3 regions of the Streptomyces sp. NBC_00466 genome follow, and region 3 is predicted to be linked to each of the others. Evidence: riboswitches for the same ligand, from Rfam matches in the RefSeq annotation. Region 3 holds a riboswitch; each other region holds the start of a gene.
What was found. A riboswitch is a leader RNA that binds a small molecule or an ion and turns the genes downstream of it on or off. The one in region 3 is predicted to bind thiamine pyrophosphate.
Positions count from the first base shown of each region.

Region 1: another riboswitch for thiamine pyrophosphate. It lies ahead of thiC (phosphomethylpyrimidine synthase ThiC); the one in region 3 lies ahead of OG210_RS02090 (cytosine permease).
Region 2: another riboswitch for thiamine pyrophosphate. It lies ahead of thiO (glycine oxidase ThiO); the one in region 3 lies ahead of OG210_RS02090 (cytosine permease).

Region 1 covers NZ_CP107896.1:3,297,451-3,304,788, reverse strand. Annotated here, with positions in the region: gene OG210_RS14640 (GntR family transcriptional regulator) at 1-170, shown strand, start outside; gene OG210_RS14635 (hypothetical protein) at 578-874, opposite strand; gene OG210_RS14630 (ATP-binding protein) at 1,535-2,140, opposite strand; gene OG210_RS14625 (tetratricopeptide repeat protein) at 2,287-3,639, shown strand; gene thiC (phosphomethylpyrimidine synthase ThiC) at 3,752-5,545, opposite strand; TPP riboswitch at 5,538-5,664, opposite strand; gene OG210_RS14615 (YibE/F family protein) at 5,735-7,129, shown strand; gene OG210_RS14610 (SsgA family sporulation/cell division regulator) at 7,306-7,338, opposite strand, start outside.
Region 2 covers NZ_CP107896.1:5,425,870-5,433,207, reverse strand. Annotated here, with positions in the region: gene OG210_RS24435 (NAD(P)/FAD-dependent oxidoreductase) at 1-636, shown strand, start outside; gene OG210_RS24430 (hypothetical protein) at 727-1,722, opposite strand; gene metF (methylenetetrahydrofolate reductase [NAD(P)H]) at 1,773-2,690, opposite strand; gene thiE (thiamine phosphate synthase) at 2,843-3,505, opposite strand; gene OG210_RS24415 (Rv2175c family DNA-binding protein) at 3,668-4,033, opposite strand; gene OG210_RS24410 (FAD-dependent oxidoreductase) at 4,185-5,366, opposite strand; TPP riboswitch at 5,500-5,612, shown strand; gene thiO (glycine oxidase ThiO) at 5,610-6,812, shown strand; gene thiS (sulfur carrier protein ThiS) at 6,830-7,060, shown strand; gene OG210_RS24395 (thiazole synthase) at 7,068-7,338, shown strand, end outside.
Region 3 covers NZ_CP107896.1:451,275-458,612, forward strand. Annotated here, with positions in the region: gene OG210_RS02060 (response regulator transcription factor) at 1-413, shown strand, start outside; gene OG210_RS02065 (VOC family protein) at 382-738, opposite strand; gene OG210_RS02070 (DUF5955 family protein) at 752-1,060, opposite strand; gene OG210_RS02075 (NTP transferase domain-containing protein) at 1,325-1,894, shown strand; gene aceB (malate synthase A) at 2,108-3,730, shown strand; gene OG210_RS02085 (TIGR03086 family metal-binding protein) at 4,002-4,622, shown strand; gene OG210_RS02090 (cytosine permease) at 4,638-6,056, opposite strand; TPP riboswitch at 6,049-6,143, opposite strand; gene OG210_RS02095 (alpha/beta hydrolase) at 6,264-6,947, opposite strand.

The DNA.
Region 1 (7,338 bases), 2.8 Mb from region 3:
TCGCCCTCCGACTCCCGGATGCAACACCAGTTTTGGACCTTGCCCGCGTAACTCACGGCACCGACGATCGCCCGCTGATTCTCGAAGAGTTCCGCGTCGGTGCGGACTGTGCCGAACTCGCCTACCGGATCACCGCCGACAAGGAGCCCGCGCGGCGTGCCGGTGCCTGAGAACCGCAGATCGGTCGAAACTTTCTCCACTTCCTCAAGGGCGCGCCTGCGGCGCGCCGGGCAGCCCGGCCGCCCCGGCCGGGCGTGCGGCGTGGCCGCCGGTCCCGGCCGGTCGCCCGGCGCCCTGTGCCGCATCGCGCCGAGGCGCGTGAGGCGTCGACCGGACGGCTGGAGCCGGGGTCCACGGGGCTGGGGGTCGACGGCCTCCGAGGCTTTAGGCAGCTCCCATGGGGCGAGCCTCGAAGAACAGGGGGCCAATCGGGCACAACAGCGGGCAGGTTCAGTACCTGCCCGATTCGCCGGGCCAGCGTAAGGCCCCCTGTTCACTCGCCCCATGGCAGCTACCGCCCAAAGCCTCTGCGGCCGGCGACGTGCCCACGCGCGGCGCTCACCAGGCGAAAGGCATCTCATACCGCACCGCCCTCGTTACCCGTGACCGCTTCCAGAAGCCCGGCAAGCCGACCCACCGCATTCGGCCAGCCAGTCACCCGCACCACACCGCGCCCGTCCTCATTTGTAGAGGCGACTGCTCGTACCTCCGACAGCTCGAACCCGGCACCGAGCAGCCCCCGGTTCAGCCGGTCCGCAGCCTCCCGGGCTTCGCGCCAGCCCGCCACGTAGTCGACTCCAGGCACCCACAGACCGCAGTCCGCGCCCGCGACATCGAGGCCGTCCCTCAGCCAGTCCCCGCCTGTGCCGGTCACCTTGCCCACCTCTGCCCTGATCTAGATAACGGGTCATCAACTTCTTTTGGTCCAGGGCAGAAACGCAGCACTGCGGCCCCGGTACCATCAGGCACCGGGGGCCGCAGTGTCCCCATCCGGACCACCCCAGTTGCTGCCAGGCGCGGGGGTGGTCCGGTCTCGTATGTGGTTGTCGTACGCGATCTGGTCCTACGTGACAGGCGCCGGTGACATCAGCGCGGCCCCTCCACCAGGGAGGCCCGCGAGAAGCTGGTGATGATGTTCCGAAAGCCTGTGTGACTTGTCCGACCGGCGTGGTTGATGCACCAGATCTCTGGCCTTTCCGTCCCGTCAGCCGGTTCCGAGCCGTCCCCGCACGTCGTGCACTCAGCCACGTAGATCGGCCCGCTTCCAGAGGTGTCCGCGCTCAAGACCCAGTTCACGAAGCGCCATACCTCCCGCGTCGTCATCTCCGTCCCCTCCGATCCGAACCGCGTCCGCGCTCCACACTCACCACGTCTGTCGCATTCACCCGCCGGGCAGGCCCCGACTTGAAGACCAGCACTACCGCCGGTCGCCCAGCGGCACGCCGGTCCGTGCGCGCTGCCTTGACCTCCCGCTGTCGGCCCCGGTCGCTGATCACGTCGCCGCGCCGTACCCGCAGCGCCAAAAAGCGCGCCATCACGCCCACCGCCCTTCACCAGCAGCCACGGGCAGCGCTCCGCCAGAGCCGCCACCGAGATCGAAGCGGCAGAAGACGCTCTTACCGCCGCGCTCACCAGGGGTCCACCACAAGCCGTCGGCCAGCGTGCGCACGATGTGCAACCCCCGCCCGTGATCAGGCAGCAGCGCCTCCGGCAGGTCCTCGGCCAACTCCGGGCCGAAGCCGTCGCCGAGCGGCAGTGTGGGCGGGTCGGAGTCTTCGTCGGTCACCTCCACGAACAGCCACCGAGGCCAAGACCGCAGAGTGAGCGTGACCACCGGGCGGTGACCGGGCTCCGCCGAGTAGCGGTCGGCGATCACGTGAAGCACCACGTTGCCAACCAGCTCCGAGACGCACAGTTCAACGTCTTCGGCCAGGTCGCCCAGATCCCAGCTCGTGAGAGTCCCGACCGCCATACGCCGCGCGGTTTGTGGGGCGTCTTCCGCGTCCGTGAAGAGTGTCAGCGCACGGAAGCGGCCCGCTGCCGCTACCTCAGCACGCCCGACGGTTCCCGCCTCTGCTGCCGGGAGTAAGCCTCGTACGATCTTTCCGGTTTCCACGACACGATCGCCGTCCTCGGTCACGTCTACCGGGTCGCTCCCGGCAGGGTGGCCCGAGGATGCATCCCTTGTACCGGCTGTCGCTCCCCCCTCTTGGGGACCCCCCTCGTGGGTACACTCGATCAGGCGCACCCCGAAGAGTTGTCAGGTCAATCACCAGGGGAAGTGGGATGGCCGAAGTTGCTCCGACGCCAGCAGCACTGCCGCCGCATGTGCTGGAACGCGCCGACGTCCGCTCTGCGATTGCCAGCCACGATTTCGGTGAGGTCTTCAGACTCGCCAGGCTGCACGGCAAGATCAGCTACGCCAAGATCGCCGAGGCCGTCAGCTACAAGCGCGAGCACATCGGCAAGATGGCCAAGGACGAGACCGAGGGCAAGGGCGTTCGGCCCCGGATCACGCAGTACCACAAGATCCTTGAAGTGGTGGACGGGCTACGCATTCCCGGCCACCTCGCTGGTCTCTCCCCACGGCCGTGGGAGTTGGAGCGAAGGGCGAACACGGCCCAGCCAGAGGACCCGAGCACCTTGCTCGCTGAGGGGGGTGCGGGACTGTGGGACATAGCCGAGCTACTGCGGCGAACGGAAATGTCCAGCATCAACAGCGCCGCCCTGGAGTCGATTGAGCAGGGCATCGACCAGTTGGCCCGCGCCTACCCGTACGCCGATGCCGACTACCTGCACCAGCGCACGCGGAACGGCTTGCAGTTCGTCACCAAGCAGCTTGAGAGCCGGATGACGCTGCGCCAGCACCGGGAACTACTCGTTGACGCCGGATGGCTGTTCCTGCTCAACGCTTGTGTCCAGTACGACCGGGGCCAGCGGGAGGCCGCCAACCTCAGCAAGGCCGCCGCGCTCCGGATCGGCGAAGAAGCCGGGCACGGCGAGATCAAAGCGTGGGCGTGGGAGATCGAGGCATGGTTCGCCCTCACGCAGAGCCGATGGCAGGACATGCTCAACGCAGTGGAGGCCGGGCACGTCGCCGATCAGACACACTCCGTCGGCGTGCAGCTGTACGCGCACAAGGCTCGCGCCGCCGCCCGGATGGGAGACGCCCGAATGGTCCGCGACTCCTTGGACGCCGGGCGCGCCCGACTGGACCGCCTCGCCCGTCCTGATCACCCCGAACACCACTTCATCATCGACCCGGACAAGTGGGACTTCTACGAGATGGACGCCTATCGGCTACTCGGAGACGACGAGCGCGCTGCCGTCCACGCCCGGTCGGTAATCCGGATGAGCACCGGCCCCGACGGAACCGAGATCTCCCCCATGCGTGCCGCAGAAGCCCGACTCACACTCGGAGTCGCCGCCGCCCGGACCGGCGAGATCGAAGAAGCCGTAGGCATGGGCACTGCGGCTCTACTCGCCGACCGGAAGTCTCTCCCCTCCCTTCTCTTGGTCGCCAACGAGCTGGACAAGGAACTCCGCGCCCGCTTCCCCCGGGAGGCGTCCACGCGCGACTTCCACGAACGGATCTTGACCATCACACGTGGCGCGAGCACGCCAGAGCTTCCGTTCTGACCAGCCGCATAAATGGCTCGGGCCCGTCCCGTCTCCTGGTTTGAAGACGGCGCCCCGGCAAGCAAGAGTGCCGGGGCGCTTCGGGCAGAACAGGCGAGTAGCCCTACTTGTGCTAGTCCGCCAGCGGCAGGTACACCCGGTTACCGCTCGCTGCGAACTCCTTGGACTTCTCCAACATCCCCGCTTCAATCTCGTCGTCCGAAGCGGAAGAGTGCAGGTCAGGGGCGAATTGCTCTGTGATGCTTTTACTAATCTTCATCGAGCAGAACTTCGGCCCGCACATGGAACAGAAATGCGCGGTCTTGGCCGGCTCGGCCGGCAGCGTCTCGTCATGGAACTCCCTTGCCGTGTCGGGGTCGAGAGCCAGATTGAACTGGTCCTCCCAGCGGAACTCGAAGCGTGCGTCCGAGAGCGCGTCGTCCCACTTCTGCGCGTCCTGGTGCCCCTTGGCCAGATCCGCCGCATGGGCCGCGATCTTGTACGTGATCACGCCGGTCTTCACGTCGTCCCGGTTGGGCAGCCCCAGGTGCTCCTTGGGCGTGACGTAGCAGAGCATGGCCGTGCCCCACCAGGCGATCATCGCCGCCCCGATGCCGGAGGTGATGTGGTCATACGCCGGGGCCACGTCCGTGGTGAGCGGGCCGAGCGTATAGAAGGGGGCCTCCTCGCAGATTTCCTGCTGGAGGTCGATGTTCTCCTTGATCTTGTGCATCGGGACGTGACCGGGACCTTCGATCATCGTCTGTACACCATGACGTTTGGCGACCGTGTTGAGTTCCCCGAGGGTGCGCAACTCCGCGAACTGCGCTTCGTCGTTGGCGTCCGCGATCGACCCCGGCCGCAGCCCGTCACCCAGCGAGTAGGTGACGTCGTAGGAGGCCAGAATGTCCGACAGCTCCTCGAAGTTCTCGTACAGGAACGACTCCTTGTGGTGCGCCAGGCACCAGGCGGCCATGATCGAACCGCCGCGCGAGACGATCCCGGTCTTGCGGCGTGCGGTGAGCGGCACGTACCGCAGCAGCACCCCCGCGTGCACCGTCATGTAGTCGACGCCCTGTTCGGCCTGCTCGATGACCGTGTCCTTGTAGATCTCCCAGGTCAGCTCCTCGGCCTGGCCGTCAACCTTCTCCAGGGCCTGGTAGAGCGGGACCGTGCCGATCGGGACGGGGGAGTTGCGCAGCACCCACTCGCGGGTGGTGTGGATATTGCGCCCGGTGGACAGGTCCATGACCGTGTCCGCGCCCCACTTGGTGGCCCAGGTCATCTTGTCCACCTCCTCCTCGATGGAGGAAGTGACGGCGGAATTACCGATGTTGGCGTTGACCTTCACCAGGAACCGCTTGCCGATGATCATCGGCTCGATCTCCGGGTGGTTGACGTTGGCCGGCAGGACCGCCCGGCCCGCGGCGATCTCCTCCCGTACGACCTCGGGGGAGACGTTCTCCCGGATCGCGACGTACTCCATCTCCGGGGTGATCTCCCCGCGCACGGCGTACGCGAGCTGGCTCACCGCGCGCCCCTCGCGCCCCCTTCTGGGCTGGCGGGGACGGCCGGGGAAGACCGCGTCGAGGTTACGGAGTCCCCCGCGCGGCGATGTGTGCTTGATCCCGTCGTCCTCGGGACGGGCCGGGCGGCCCGTGTACTCCTCGGTGTCGCCGCGACCGATGATCCAGTTCTCCCGGAGCGGGGCGAGCCCACGCCGTACATCGGTCTCGACGGTGGGATCGGTGTACGGGCCTGACGTGTCGTACAGCGTCACGTCCTGCCCATTGGTGAGGTGCACCTGCCTGACGGGCACCCTGAGATCCGCGCGCGAGCCCTCCGGGCCCGCTACGTATCCCTTGTGCCAGCCCGGCTTGCGCTCGTCCTGGTCGGTGGCAGGCGTGCGTGCATCCACTGTGGTCATGAGACCTACTCCCTACGCCGGCATTACCCGGTAACAGGTTCGGCGGTCGGCGCAGCTCACAGCAGTCTGCTGGTCAGCGCCCTCTCAGCCCGGTGCTCCGAGCTCCCGCGTGTGCAAAGGTGCCCCCACGCTAACGCCATTCGCCGCGCACTGAACAGAGGGCCTCCTCGTTCTTGCGATGATCGGGCGGTGACCCCACTCCCCGAACCACCTCCCGGCGGGCACGGCCACACGCACAGCCACGGCCCCGCCGCGCCTGTGTCCAAGCATCTGCGCAAGGTCATCGCGGCGGTGCTGATTCCCTTCGCGGCGGCGGTTGTTGTCGGTCTCGCGGTCTTCTGGCCGGGCGGTGCGCCGCACCATGCCCGCAGCGGTGTCGGGTTCGACCGGCAGACGCAGCAGGGCAATGTGGCGGAGCTCACTCCGGTCAACTGCCAGGACGTGCACGCGAGTCAGTCGTCGACGGCCGGCGGGAGCGCGGCCGGGGGCACTCCGGAACCGCAGTCCGGCGCCGGTGCGTCCCCGCAGGGCACCCCGTGCAAGAAGGCGAAGATCGAGGTGACGAGCGGCAAGGACAAAGGCCGCACCTTCACCGAGATCGTCCAGCCGGACTCCCCGCGCCAGTTGCACCGGGGACAGGGCGTGATCGTGGCGTACGCCCCCGACGCACCTCGTGACCTGCAGTACTCGGTGTCCGACGTGGACCGGAAGTTCCCGATGGTGCTGCTCGCCGGAATCTTCGCGCTGGTGGTGGTCGCCGTGGGCCGGCTGCGCGGGCTGATGGCACTGGTCGCGCTGGCCGTCAGTTTCGCCGTGCTGACGCTGTTCATCCTGCCGGCGATCCTGCACGGGTCGAATCCGCTGGTCGTGGCGGTGATCGGGGCGAGCGCCATCATGCTGATCGCGCTCTACACCTGCCACGGCCTGACCGCGCGGACCTCGGTGGCCGTCATCGGCACGCTGATCTCGCTGATGCTGATCGGGCTGCTCGGTTCGCTCTTCATCGGCTGGGCGAGCCTGACGGGCAATACCGACGACAGCACCGGTCTGATCCACGGCCTCTACCCGCACATCGACATGAGCGGGCTGCTGCTGGCGAGCGTCATCATCGGATCGCTCGGGGTGCTGGACGACGTGACGGTCACGCAGACCTCAGCCGTCTGGGAACTGCACCAGGCCGATCCCACAATGGGGGCCCGCGGGCTCTACCGGGCAGGCATCAGGATCGGCCGCGACCACATCGCGTCCGTCGTCAACACGCTCGTCCTGGCCTACGCGGGTGCGGCGCTGCCCTTGCTGCTGCTCTTCTCCATCGCACAGAGCAGTGTGGGGACGGTGGCCAACTCCGAGCTGGTCGCGGAGGAGATCGTACGGACCCTGGTGGGCTCGATCGGGCTGGTCGCCTCGGTGCCGGTGACCACGGCGCTCGCCGCACTCGTGGTCTCGGCCGACCGTCCGGGCCAAGGGACCGACCGCCACGGGACCGACCGCCACGGGACCGACCGTCCGGGCCGCGGGACGGGCTGGGCGCTCTCCGGAGGGGGCCTCGCGCGGGGCGGCGGGGGCCGCCGTCGCAAGCACTGAGCCGTCGGCTCTCCGCGCTCGGTCAGGCCTCAGCGCTCAGGCCTCAGCGCTCAGGTTTCAGTTCGCAGGCCCAGTTCGCAGGCCCAGTTCGCAGGCCCAGTTCGCAGACCCAGTTCGCAGACCCAGTTCGCAGACCCAGCCTCGGGCCTCAGTTCCCGGGCCTCAGGTCTCGCCCCTCAGCCCGCGTTCTCCTCCGCGAGGATCCGGCC
Region 2 (7,338 bases), 5.0 Mb from region 3:
GACGGACGCGGCGTCGATGCCGACCACGTGGTCGCGGGCGCCCCGTTGCCGTCGGCCCACCGGCGGCCGCACCGGGAGACGGACATGCGGACCGGCCGGTTCGTGGTCTGCCTCGCGCTGCGCGGGGACCGGGAAGCGGGCGCCGTCCACCGCACCGTGGTGCACCGGGCGGAGAGCGCCCTGCCGATGGTGACGGTGCTGCGCCCGGACGATCCGGCGCTGGTCCCGGGCCCGGGCCACGAGGCCCTCACGCTGACGGTCACGGTCCCGGTGATCGAAGGGACCGTCGGCGGAGCGGAGGAGTGGGCCACCGGCGAACACGCGGCGGCGTTCGCCGACCGGGTGGTGGCCGCCGCGGAGACGGCCGTGCCCGGGCTGCGCGAGCGCGTGCTGTGGCGCGAGGTACGGACCCCCGCCGACACGCTCCGGGAAACCGGTTCGCCCAAGGTGCCGGGGCCGGCCCTGGCCGGTGCGCGCGGGCAGCTGCTGCCCACCCCGAACCGGTCGCCGCTGCCCGGTCTCTATCTGGCGGGCGGCTGGTCGCACCCCGGCGGCGGGCTCGCCCACGCCGGAATGTCCGGGGCGCTGGCCGCCGGGCTGATCGTCGAGGGCGAGGGGTTCCGCGGCTCGCAGTGAGCACCTGGCGGACGCGGCACCGGAGCCGCCCGCCCCGGGGTCACAGCGTCCCGCGCCCGGTGCGGAGCGCCCCGGTGGCGCCGTCGGCTCTCAGTACCGCTGCTGCTCGTTGTAGCCGTTGTGGCCGTTCGGGTACGGCTGCTGACCCGAGTGCTCGGGGTGCTCGGTGTACTCCTCGTACGGCGGGGTGTGCGGGGCGCCGTACGCCGGTTCGGTGTCGCGCTGCTGCGGGACCCAGACCCCGCCGGGCGGGGTGTCGTTGGCGTACGGATCGGTGTACTGCTGCTGGCCTCCGTAGGAGGCTCCGTACTGGCCCGCGCCGATGTACGGGTCCGAGTAGGCGGGATACTGCTGCTGCTCACCGCCGTAGCCGTACTGGCCGTCGTACGACTGGCTGTTGCGGTCGTAGCCGGAGCCGTACTGCGCTGCGGTTCCGTACACCGTGTCGCTGTATATGCCGTACTGGCCGGTGTCGTCGGGCATGGGCTCCGGGGCGTAGACACCGGCGGCCATGGGCTCGGGTGCCTGCGGCTCCGGGAAGGCGCCGGGGTCCGCGGTGTGCGGCGGGTAGGCGGATCCGCCGTAGCCGGATCCGTCGTCCGTCCCGTAGCCGCTGCCGCCGTACGCGGGCTGCTCGTAGCCGTCGTGTTCGTGGCCGTCGCCATGCTGCGGGAAGGCGTCGTGGCCGCCCTGCTGTGCGCCGCCCAACTGGTCCTGGCCGTCCGGCTGCTCCTGCCCGGGCTGCTGCTCGTACTCCAGGTCCGAGACTTCGAGTACCGGGTCCTTCGCCCCGCTACCGCCGCGCGCCCTGCGCCGCTTGTTCTCCCGGGGTGCGCCCTTTATGGCCCAGCCGGTCGAGAAGCCGCGCCGGAAGGAGAGCGTGACGTACAACTGGCCGACGGCGAACGCGATGGCCCCGACCACGATCACCGGCACGGAGTGCAGCAGCACGCCCACGACCACGCCGAGGAATCCGGCGAAGGCGAGCAGACGCCAGCGGAGCCTGGCCTTGTACTGGAGGAGTACTTCGCCCAGCAGCCACAGCGCGACGAATCCGAACCCGACATAGAGGACCGTCCAGCCCATGTACGCCCCTCTCTGCGGCCACCGCCCCGTGCGGGGGGCGGATGTGCCGGTCAGGACTGCTTGTGCAGTCCGAGATTCTCGTAGATTTCGAGGGTCGCGGTGGAGTTGTTCAGCGTGATGAAGTGCAGCCCGGGAACATCCTCGGAGAGCAGCTTCGCGCAGAACTCCGTAGCGAACTCGATGCCAATGGAGCGTACAGCGGCTGGGTCGTCCTTGACGGCGTGGATGCGTTCTTTCAGGCCGGACGGGAAGTGTGCGTTGCTGAGCTGGGCGAATCGGTCCAACTGCCGCACATTGGTGATCGGCATGACTTCCGGAATGACCGGGGTGTCGCAGCCTGCGGCCACGACCCGCTCGCGCATCCGCAGATAGTCCTCCGGGTCGAAGAACATCTGGGTGATCGCGTAGTCGGCGCCGGCCCGGCACTTGTCGGTGAAGTGCCGGATGTCACTCTCCCAGTTGTCCGAGCGCGGGTGCATCTCGGGGAAGGCCGCGACGCCGACGCAGAAGTCGCCGGACTCCTTGATCAGCCGGACCAGGTCGGCGGCGTACATGACGCCTTCCGGGTGCTTGACCCACTCGCCCATCGGGTCGCCGGGCGGGTCGCCGCGTACGGCCAGGATGTTGCGGATTCCGGCGTCCGCGTACTGGCCGATGATGTTACGGAGCTGGGCGACGGAGTGATCGACGGCCGTGAGGTGCGCGACCGGGGTGAGCGTGGTGTCCGACGCGATCTGCTCGGTGGCCCTGACCGTGCCCGCACGCGACGAACCGCCCGCGCCGTAGGTCACGGAGACGAAGCTGGGTGCCACCGCCTCGACACGGCGCAGCGCGTTCCAGAGGTTCCGCTCGCCCTTCTCGGTCTTGGGCGCCCAGAACTCGAAGGAGTACAGCGTCCTGCCGGTCGCGAGCAGGTCACGCACGGTGGGGGCGTGGTCGGTTCTGGTGGATGAGGTGCCGAAGGCCATACGGGCAGATTAGTCAGGGCTTGCCGGTCCCCCAACCACACCGGAACCATATGTCCGATTTGCGGGATACTTGTCCACCCATCGGACACTTCCCAGTCGGCCACCCAGTCGGCCTCCCCCCTGCCGGCTCCCCTACCGGCCTGCCGGCTTCCCTACCGGACTTCCTGCCCGGCGCGGGCCCGGACCCGGGCCGCCAGAGCGGCGGCGGCAGCGGCCGGGTCGTCCGCCTCGGTGATCGCGCGGACGACCACGACGCGGCGCGCTCCCGCGTCCAGCACCTCGTCCAGGTTGCCCGCGTCGATCCCGCCGATCGCGAACCAGGGGCGCGAGGTGGTGAGCGCCGCCGCGTACCGCACGAGGCCGAGCCCCGGTGCGTGCCGCCCCGGCTTGGTCGGGGTGGGCCAGCAGGGGCCGGTGCAGAAGTAGTCCACGCCCGGCTCGGCGGCGGCCGCGTCCACCTCGGACTCGGCGTGTGTCGAGCGGCCGATGAGCACGTCGGGGCCGAGCAGCGCACGGGCCGCGGGGACCGGCAGGTCTCCCTGGCCCAGGTGCAGCACGTCGGACGCGATGGCATGCGCGACATCCGCCCGGTCGTTCACCGCGAGCAGCTTGCCGTGCCTGCGGCAGGCGTCGGCGAAGACCTGGAGGTGGTCGAGCTCCTCGGCCGCCTCCATGCCCTTGTCCCGGAGCTGGACGATGTCCACGCCACTGGCCAGGACGGCGTCCAGGAACTCGGGCAGGTCGCCCTGGCGCCTGCGCGCGTCCGTGCAGAGGTACAGGCGGGCATCGGACAGCGGTGCGGGTGCGGTGGACATCGGGCGTTCCCCCCATGGACGACGACGGACTGACGGCGACGGACGGCCGGACGGCGACGGACTGCCGGGCCGTTGGACGGCTGGGCAGCCGGACAGCGTTGGACCGCGGTGTACGGCCGGGGGCGGGCCCGGTCCGTACACCGCGAGGTGATCACACTCTGCTCAGAGGGCGAGCGCCTGGGCCCGGCGCTTCACCTCCGTCCCGCGATTCTCGCTCAACGCCTGCGCGGGCGTGCCGGGCAGGGTCTCGTCGGGGGTGAAGAGCCACTCCAGCATCTCCTCGTCGCTGAAGCCGTCGTCCCGCAGGAGCGTCAGGGTCCCGGAGAGGCCCTTGACCACTTTGGTGCCGTCGATGAAGGCGGCGGGCACCTGGAGCGCCCTGTTCTCACCACGGCGTACGGCGATCAGCTTGCCGTCCTTGACCAGCTGGCGTACGCGGGTCACCTCGACGTCGAACATCTCGGCGATATCGGGGAGGTGCAGCCAGGCGGGGATGAGAGCATCGGTTTTTGCGTCAATCTCGGTCACGGGACAAGCCTGCCATCCCGCACTGACAGCCGATACCCGGACTCAGCCCTTCAGGGCCGACGCGCACCCGGGCCGACGCACGTTCACGGCCGCTCGCGTACCCGGGCCGACACCCGTTCACGGCCGGCGCCCGTTCACAGCCGGCGCCCGTTCACAGCCGGCTCTCCTCCGGGCGGACCGCCGACTTGAGCGGCACGGCCGGATCAGCGGCGCGGGCCGGGTCCACCGGGGCCCCCGACTCGATGAGCTTCCGGCCCTGGGCCAGGTCCCGGGGCCTGCCGACGGCGAGTACCGCGACCAGCCGCTCCTCCCTCAGCCAGCACACCGACCAGGCCGGACCCGACGGGTCGCCGCGCCGGATCAGCGTGTCGGCGGCCGCGTGGTGGCCCGCGTACTGCACGAAACGGCCGAACTGCTCGGACCAGAAGTACGGCACCGGGTCGTAGATCTGCGGCGTCTCGCCGATCACGTCCGCCGCGACCGTGCGCGGGCCCTGGAGGGCGTTGTCCCAGTGGTGGACCAGCAGCCGCTCGCCGTACCTGCGGGAGGGGAAGGACGCGCAGTCGCCGACCGCGTACACATCGGCGACCGAGGTACGCAGCCGCTCGTCGGCCGTGACCGAGCCGTCGGCGCCCAGCGCGATGCCGGAGCCGGCCAGCCAGCCGGTCGCGGGCCTGGCGCCGATGCCGACGAGGACGGCCCCGGCCGGCAGCCGCCGCCCGGATTCCAGGACCACGGCGCCCGGCTCGACGCGGGCCACGCGTGCGTGGGTGATGAGTTCGGCCCCGCTGTCGGCGTACCAGCCGGCCATGGGCGCCGCGATCTCGGCCGGCAGCGCCCCGACGAGGGGCCGCCCGGCCGCCTCCACGACCGTCACCGCGCACCCCGCCTCGCGGGCCGCCGTGGCGAACTCGGCGCCGATCCAGCCCGCGCCGACCACCACGACGTCCCGCCGGTCGGCGAGGACGGCCCGCAGCCGCCCCGCGTCGTCGAGCGTGCGCAGCAGATGGACGTCGGGGACCCCCTCGCTGCCGGGCAGCGTGACCGGACTGGCACCGGTTGCGACGACCAGTGCCCCGTACGGGACAGGGCCGCGCGCGGTGTCCAGTTCCCGGTCGTGCGGGCGTACACCGGTCACCTCGCACCCCAGCAGCAACTCGACCCCGAGCGCGCCGAAGTCGACGTCGAAGGCGGAGCCCTCGGCCTTGCCGAGCAGCACGGCCTTGGACAGCGGCGGTCTGTCGTACGGCTGGTGAGGCTCCTCACCGATCAGCGTGACGGGTCCGGTGAAGCCCTGGTCCCGCAGGGCGACAGCGGTCTGCACTCCGGCCATGCCCGCACCGGCGATGACGACGTTCCTCGGCTCGCTCACCCGATCACCTTAAACAGCTGACACACCGTCAGAACAGGGGGCCGTCCGGGGACGCCTTACGGGGCGGCGGGGGCCGGGGTTAGGCTGGCCACGCTGAACCACTCGCGGGAGTCCGGGCGTACCGGGCTGAGAGGGAGGCTGGACGGCCTCCGACCGTACGAACCTGATCCGGGTCATGCCGGCGAAGGGAGGGGCTGGACGCCCATGCACGCACACCATGCCAACCATCACGCGCACCGCGCCGACACCTCGGACGCGCTGTCGGACGTACTGGTCGTCGGGGGCGGGATCATCGGTCTCGTCATCGCCTGGCGGTCGGCGCAGCGCGGACTGCGCACCGCCGTCGCCGACCCGCAGCCGGGCGGCGGGGCCGCGCAGGTCGCGGCCGGCATGCTGGCCGCCGTCACGGAACTCCATTACGGCGAGCAGGTCCTGCTCGGTCTGAACCTGGAGTCCGCGCGCCGCTATCCGGATTTCGCCGCGGAGCTGGAGGAGGCGTCGGGGCAGGATCTCGGCTACCGCGCCTGCGGCACCCTCGCCGTGGCGCTCGACCTCGACGACCGGGAGCATCTGCGGGAGCTGCACGCACTCCAGCGCCGCTCGGGTCTGGAGTCCGAGTGGCTGACGGGGCGCGAGTGCAGGCGCCTCGAACCGATGCTCGCGCCGGGCGTGCGCGGCGGGCTGCGGGTGGACGGCGACCACCAGGTCGACCCACGACGGCTGGCGAAGGCGCTGGTCACCGCGTGCGAGCGGGCCGGGGTCATCTTTCACCGCGGCTGGGCCGAGCGTCTGACGGTGGAACGCGGCCGGGCCACCGGTGTGGTGCTGGCCGACGGCGTCGCGCTCGGCGCCGGCCAGGTGGTGCTGGCGGCCGGCAGCCGCAGCGGGCAGCTCGCGGGCGTACCGGACGCGGTGCTTCCACCCGTACGCCCGGTCAAGGGGCAGGTACTCCGGCTGACGGTGCCGCGTGTGTACGCGCCGTTCCTCAGCCGGACCGTCCGCGCGGTCGTCCGGGGCAGCCACCTCTATCTGGTCCCGCGTGAGAACGGCGAACTCGTGATCGGCGCGACCAGCGAGGAGCTGGGCTGGGACACCACGGTCACCGCGGGCGGGGTGTACGAACTGCTCCGCGACGCTCATGAGCTGGTGCCCGGCATCACCGAACTCCCGCTCACCGAGACACGCGCGGGGCTGCGTCCCGCGTCGCCCGACAACGCGCCGCTGCTCGGCCCGACCGCGCTGCCCGGCCTCCTGCTGGCCACCGGCCACTACCGCAACGGCGTACTGCTCACCCCCGTCACCGGCGATGTGATGGCCGAACTGCTCACCACCGGGGAGCTGCCCGCCGAGGCCCGCGCCTTCACGCCCCGGCGCTTCTCCCCCGTAGGACAGGAACAGCCCGCATGAACGTGCCGCCCACTCCCATGAACGTGCCGCCCGCGGCTGCCCCGCCGGTCGGGGTGTCCGTCAACGGCGAGCCCCGCACCATCGCGCCGGGCACCACCCTCGATGTGCTGGTCACCGGCCTCACCAGCGCTCCGTCGGGGGTCGCCGCCGCGGTCAACGAGACCGTCGTACCGCGCGGCCTCTGGTCCCGCACCCCGCTCGGCGACGGCGACCGCGTCGAGATCCTCACCGCAGTCCAAGGAGGCTGACCCGGACATGGCAGACGATTCCCTCACCATCGCGGACACCGTCTTCTCCTCCCGGCTGATCATGGGGACCGGCGGTGCGCCGAGCCTCGATGTGCTGGAGAGGTCCCTGGTCGAGTCGGGCACCGAGCTCACGACGGTCGCGATGCGGCGCCTCGATCCCACCGTGCAGGGCTCGGTCCTCTCGGTGCTCGACAGGCTCGCCATCAAGGTGCTGCCGAACACCGCCGGCTGCTTCACGGCGGGCGAGGCCGTCCTGACCGCCCGCCTGGCCCGCGAGG
Region 3 (7,338 bases):
CCCGGGTCCTGGTGCTGACGACGTACGACACGGACGCGGACATCCTGGCCGCCGTCGAGGCCGGTGCGAGCGGCTATCTGCTGAAGGACGCGCCGCCCGAGGAGCTGGCCGCCGCTGTGCGGACCGCGGCGGCGGGCCGCTCGGCGCTGGCGCCCGCCGTCGCGCACCGGCTGATGGACCGGATGCGCGCACCGGGTGAGTCGCTCACCCGCCGGGAGCTGGAGGTGCTGCAGCTGGTCGGGGACGGTCTGTCGAACCAGCAGATCAGCAAGGCGCTGTTCCTCAGCCAGGCGACGGTGAAGTCCCATCTGGTGCACATCTACGCCAAGCTGGGTGTGGACTCCCGTACTTCGGCGGTGGCCGTTGCATCGGCGCGGCGGCTCATCCGCCGTGCCGGTGGCTCAGCACATTGACCACCTTGCCGTTCGGATCCCGTACGAAGAACCGCCGTACGCCCCACTCCTCGTCCCGCAGCGGGTGCACGATCTCCGCCCCCGCGGCCAGCACCGCCGCGTACACCGCGTCCACGTCCCCCACCTCGACGGAGAGGTCGGGCTGCACGGCGGCGCTCGCGTCGTGCGTGGTGAGGGTGATCTGTGCGGTGGGGTTGACGGACGAGGCGAGCGTCATGACCCAGCCCTGGTTCATGACCTCGCCGAGCCCGAGCAGACCGTAGAAGTCCCGGCTCTCCGCCATGGCGTGCGTCGTGATGTCCGGCACCACCCTGCGGACGGACATCAGCAGGCCGCCATCATGAGCCCGATCCGAACAGCTCCACCGCGTTCCGCACCTCGGAGAGCGACACCGCGAGTGCGCTGACCGAGCCGATCGCCCCCGCGACCAGCAGCAACGAGCGACGCAGCCGCAGGATTTCCGGCACTCCGCTCCGGGCCATCTCCTCCAGAGCCGCCAGTTCGTCCTCGGCGATGGCACGGTCCGGGAACTGGGCCGGGTGAGCGGCCAGTTCACAGCGGAGCCGGGAGACGGAGGCGCTGAGCTCCGACACTCTCGGGTCCTCACCGATGCCCGTTACGCGTTTCTGCCCCGCACTTCGCAACAAAGTTCCCCCTCGCACCACTCTGTGCCGGTCATTCCCTACGGTTGATCGACCGTGTGGCGCTGGTCGGACACCGCGGGTCACGAGTCAGTTAACGCCACCACTCGTCGTTCTCGCCACTCCACAGCGGGAATTCAGCCGGACGAGGTGGTGTCCATGAAGTATCCAGTCCTGATGCGATACGAAGGCGGAACCGAAGTGAACAACACGGACACGGATGCCTTCCGGCCGGGACCTGACCGGCCGGCCGGACCGGTGGTCGCGGGACTGCTGCTCGCGGCGGGCGGCGGCCGGCGGCTCGGCGGACGCCCCAAGGCCCTGCTCGAGCACCGCGGCCGGCCGCTGGTCGAGCACGCGGTCCGGGTCCTGCGCGAGGGGGGCTGCGGTCCGGTCCATGTCGTACTGGGTGCCGCCGCGGACGACGTACGGAAGCGGGCCGAACTGTCCGGCTGCGTGCTGGCCGACAACCCCGGGTGGGAGGAGGGCATGGGGTCGTCGCTGCGCGCCGGACTCGCGTCACTCGCCGGGTCGGGCGCGGACGCCGCCCTCGTCCTGCTGGTGGACCAGCCGGGAATCGGGGCGGCGGCGGTGGCCCGGGTACGCGAGGCGGGCGGCTCCGCGACCAGCCTGGTGGCCGCCTCGTACGAGGGGAAGCGCGGCCACCCGGTCCTCTTCGGCGCCGACCGCTGGGCGGACATCGCGGCGACCGCGGTCGGGGACCGCGGGGCCCGCAGCTACCTCAAGGCCCACCAGGCGGCCATCACCCTGGTGGAGTGCTCCGACATCGCCGAGGAGTACGACATCGACACCGTCGAAGACCTGTTCCACTTGGAGTGACCGACCTGGCACTCTGCGACGAATTCTGTCGATCCGGAGAATCTCGATGTCAACATACGTTGAACTTCCACCATGAGGAAACTAGTATCCACACGTCAGAAGCGCTCTGTGCCCCGCAGAGCGCCTGCGGCCGTATCGCGACCCCGTGGCACTCCGTGCCACCATGAGAGTCCCGCGGCCGTCAAGTACCGCCCGCTGAAGGAGTGACAGCTCATGTCCGCACCGGCGCCGTCTCCGCTGGCCATCGTCGATGCCGAGCCCCTGCCCCGGCAGGACGAGGTTCTCACCGATGCGGCCCTGGCCTTCGTGGCCGAGCTGCACCGGCGGTTCACCCACCGCCGTGATGAGCTGCTCGTCCGCCGTGCCGACCGCCGCGCCGAGATCGCCCGGACGTCCTCGCTCGATTTCCTCCCGGAGACCGCGAGCATCCGTAACGACGACAGCTGGAAGGTGGCGCCGGCCCCGGCCGCGCTCAACGACCGCCGCGTCGAGATCACCGGCCCGACCGACCGCAAGATGACCATCAACGCCCTGAACTCGGGCGCCAGGGTCTGGCTCGCAGATTTCGAGGACGCGTCCGCCCCGACCTGGGAGAACGTTGTCACAGGCCAGCTCAATCTGACCGACGCCTATGAGCGCCGGATCGACTTCACGGACCCGAAGTCCGGCAAGTCGTACGCGCTGAAGCCCGCCGCCGAGCTCGCGACCGTCGTGATGCGCCCGCGCGGCTGGCACCTCGACGAGCGCCACCTCGTGCTGGACGACCGTCCCGTCCCCGGCGCGCTGGTCGACTTCGGCCTGTACTTCTTCCACAACGCCAAGCGCCTCATCGAGCTCGGCAAGGGCCCGTACTTCTACCTCCCGAAGACCGAGTCCCACCTGGAGGCGCGCCTCTGGAACGAGATCTTCGTCTTCGCGCAGGACTACGTCGGCGTCCCGCAGGGCACCGTCCGCGCGACCGTCCTGATCGAGACGATCACGGCGGCGTACGAGATGGAGGAGATCCTCTACGAGCTGCGCGACCACGCGTCCGGGCTGAACGCGGGACGCTGGGACTACCTGTTCTCCATCGTCAAGAACTTCCGCGACGGCGGCTCCAAGTTCGTCCTGCCGGACCGCAATCTGGTCACGATGACGGCGCCGTTCATGCGCGCGTACACCGAACTCCTGGTCCGCACCTGCCACAAGCGCGGCGCGCACGCCATCGGCGGCATGGCCGCCTTCATCCCCTCCCGGCGCGACGCCGAGGTCAACAAGGTGGCCTTCGAGAAGGTCAAGGCGGACAAGGACCGCGAGGCCGCCGACGGCTTCGACGGCTCCTGGGTCGCCCACCCGGACCTGGTGCCGATCGCCATGAAGTCGTTCGACGCGGTCCTCGGCGAGAACCCGAACCAGAAGCAGCGCCTGCGCGAGGACGTCGCGGTGGCACCGGGCGACCTGATCGCGATCGACTCCCTGGACGCCAAGCCGACGTACGAGGGCCTGGTCAACGCGGTCCAGGTCGGCATCCGCTACATCGAGGCATGGCTGCGCGGCATGGGCGCGGTGGCCATCTTCAATCTGATGGAGGACGCCGCGACGGCGGAGATCTCCCGCTCGCAGATCTGGCAGTGGATCAACGCGAACGTGGTCTTCGAGAACGGCGAACACGCGACGGCCGAGCTGGCCCGGAAGATCGCGGCGGACGAACTGACCGCGATCGAGAAGGAGATCGGCGAGGAGGCGTTCGCAGCGGGCAAGTGGCAGCAGGCGCACGACCTCCTGCTGACGGTGTCCCTGGACGCCGACTACGCGGACTTCCTCACCCTGCCCGCGTACGAGCAGCTGGGGAGCTGAGGCACCACCCGCCGGCTGTGCGACACCGGTCGCGCGGCCCGCTGATCGCTGGGGCTGCCCCGGAGCTGTACGGCTCCGGGGCAGCCCCAGCTGTTTTCCGGGCGTGCACGGGGACGGGCGCCGCGCCAGGCCCTGGGACAGGCACCTTCCGGCGCCCGCCAGAACTCCCGCACCCTCGCCCGCACCCCCGCCCGACCAGGCAGGATGCCGGTGAGTCCAAGGGATTCTCCGCCGACCGATGAGTTCTCGTAACGGGTCCGGTCTGAAGGGTATGGACACGGATACGCACACCGATGCACCCAAGGAACCCGACAGCGCTCTGCCCGATCTGGAGCCCCCGGCGCGGTACATGGCGAAGCTCGCCGACGCCGTCAGCGACGCACAGCTGGGTGATCCCACACCCTGCCCGGACTTCGCGGTCCGGGACCTGCTCGCCCACATCTCCGGACTGACGGTGGCGTTCCACTCGGCGGCAGGGAAGGAATTCGGGCCGCACACCGACACGGCCCCGGGCACCGGCGCCGGCCCCGAACTCGCCGCGGACTGGCGGACGGCGCTGCCCCGGCAGTTGGAGGAGCTGATCGTGGCCTGGCACTCCCCCGCCGCGTGGGAGGGCGACACCAGGGCGGGCGGATTCACCTTCCCCGCCACGGTCGCCGGACGGATCGCACTGAACGAGCTGGTCGTGCACGGCTGGGACCTGGCCCGCGCGACCGGTCAGCGGTACGCACCCGATCCGGCGAGCCTCGGCGTCTCGTACGCACTGCTCGCTCCGGCGGACAGCCCGGCGCGCGAGCCTGCCTTCGGCCCGGCGGTCGAGGTGCCGCAGGACGCGCCGTTCCTGGACCGGGTGATCGGCCTCAGCGGGCGCAGCCCGGACTGGAAGCCTTAGGGTCTTCCGTTCGGATCAGGCCGGGCTCGCGTCCGGCAGGGTGGTCCTGCTGCGGCGCAGCCTGAGGGGTGCGTAGACGGCGAGCGCGGTGAGGAAGGCCGCGTAGTAGGCCAGGTCGGCGCCGTGCAGTGCCGCAGCCACCGGGCCTGTGTAGAGGCCCGTGTTCATGAACGGAACCGCTGCGGCGAAGGCCGCGCAGAATGCCACCAGAGCGGGCCTGCCGGACCGCGAGCGGACGCTCTCCGCTGTGGGATCGACCGGTTCGCCCGCGCGAGCCCGTGCGAACCAGTCGACAGCGACGACGGCGACGAAGCCGGGGATCCAGTAGCCGACGAAGAGCAGTACGTTCTGGAAGCGCGCGGCGGTGTCGGCGGCATGCATCCACAGCACCAGCGGGAAACCGAGTACGGCGGCGAGAGCGGCCGCGAACGGACGCGGGACGCGCAGACCGATGGTCTGCAGAGCCAGCGAGCCGCTGTAGTCGTTCATGGCATTGCTGCACAGAGCGGCCAGCGCCACGGCCAGCAGCCCCACCGCGCCGAGCAGGCCGCCGCCCAGCAGCCTGTCGACGCCCCGGGCGGTCTGGTCGGTGAAGACGGTGGCCCCCCACAACCCGAGTGCCTGGACGGCCACGAAGGAGACGCTGACGCCGAGGAGCGTGTACCAGAACATACGCGGCCGGGAGGTGTCCTGCGGCAGGTAGCGGCTGAAGTCGCTGGCGTACGGAGCCCACGACAGCGCCAGACTCAGGGCGATGGTACTGGTCAGTACGAACGCGCCGACGCGGTCGGCGCCGTGGGCACTGCCGGCGGCCGCGGGGTGGACGCTGTCCGGGAGCCTGAAGGCCAGGGCGACGAAAGCGGCGGCGAGCACGAAGGTCATCAGCTTCTGCAGCCGGTGGATCGCTTCGTAGCCCAGCACTCCGAGTGACCCTTGTCCCACCATCATCACCAGCACACCCAGCCAGAACGGCCAGCCGCAGAGCCGGGCCAGCGCGTCCCCGCCGAACAGCCCGATGAGCGCGTCCCAGGCCACCGACGACAGCCATTGCAGCAGGCCGGGCACCGTGACGGACCGGCCGAACGCGAGCCGGGCCAACGGCAGCTGGCCTGCCCCGGTGCGGCTGCCCCAGGTTCCGAGGTACGCGGTGGGAACAGCGCCGATCAAGGTGCCCAGCACAACGGCCAACAGGGCGGTGGGCAGGTCCAGACCGAGCGCGATACCGACGGTTCCGGTGAACACGCCGGTCATGGTGAGATTCGGGGCGAACCACACGGTGAAAAGCCGGCCGGGGCCGCCGTAGCGGTGCTGCCCGGGCACCGGCGCGATCCCGCGGGCCTCGATCCGCAGGTCGCCGGGCTCGGCGGGCATCCGGCCGTCGAAGACGGACCGAGGGCCTGTGGCCGTGCTGCTGGGAGCAGGTGGCAATGACATTGAGCGACATCCCTCCGCCAGTACTAACTGGTTCAGGTTCGGCGGGTGTGATCTCAGCCCCTGGGCGGGGCACCCCGTGTCCGGTACGACTGCAAGACTAACGGGCAGCGTCACGCTGTCCATGGAGAGGGTGCGTGGCTGCGGAGGGCGGCCCCGACGGGTGCCGGGTCTCAGTGGTCACCGGGCCGAACAGCCGCGCCCGGCCGCTCAGCTGGTGAAGAAGTCGCTGACCGCGGCCGAGAACTGTCCGGGCTCCAGGGCGTGCACGGTGTGGCCGACCGGGATCGTGATCGTCCGGGAGTCGGGGATCCCCGCCGCCATGTCGGGAATCCGCTCCTGCGACATGGAGCTGTCGGGGCCGCCGGCCACGATCAGTGTCGGGGCGACGATCTCGCCGAGCCGCTCGGCCCACTCGGGAGGAGGATCCCGGAGCTCGTTCTTGATGGCGAGCACCACGTTCCAGTCGTAGTCGACCGGCGCTTCGGGGCGCTCCGGTTCGGCCGCCTCCCTGGGGTACGGGGGCGGGGCCTCCTCCAGGACGAGCCGTTCCACCCGGTCCGCGTGCTCCTGGGCGAGCAGATAGGCGACGACGCCGCCCATGGAGTGGCCGACGACACCGACCCGGTCCAGTTCCAGTTCGTCCAGGAAGCCCAGCACGTCGTCGCGCATGAGCTCGAACGAGTACTCGTCCGGCCAGTCGCTCTCCCCGTGTCCCCGCAGGTCGAGGGCGTACACCCGCCACTCGTTGCCGAGTGCCCGGCCGGTCTCCTCCCAGGTCGCGGATGAGCCGCCGAGACCGTGCAGCAGCACCACCGGCGCGCCGAAGGGGTCGCCCCAGGTGCGGTACGCGAGCCGTACGTCGCCGACATCGACTACTGAGTGATCGTCCATACCGCAGACGCTACCGCGCGCGGGCCGGTACCTCCGCCGCCGTGGCGCACGGGTGTCACCCGGCGACATGGAGTCACATTCGGGCAAAATAGGCCATAGAACTCTCAGCCATCCCGACTCAACCCAGCGAGTCAGCGATCGGGAATGATCGAGGGCGCGCCCAATTCGCTCAACTCCTTTCTCCCCGGGGGGTGTACGGCCTCTTGGGCAGCTGATAGGAAAGCTTCCTAACAGAACACCGACGCTCGAACTCCCCTTGGAGGACCGGTGAAAGCCCCCCACCGCACCACCGCTGGACGCAGCAAGAGGATCATCACGCGCACCGTGCTCGGGCTGGCCCTGGTGGCCGTACCGGCCACCGCGTACGCGGCCAACGCCCCTGCGGACCACG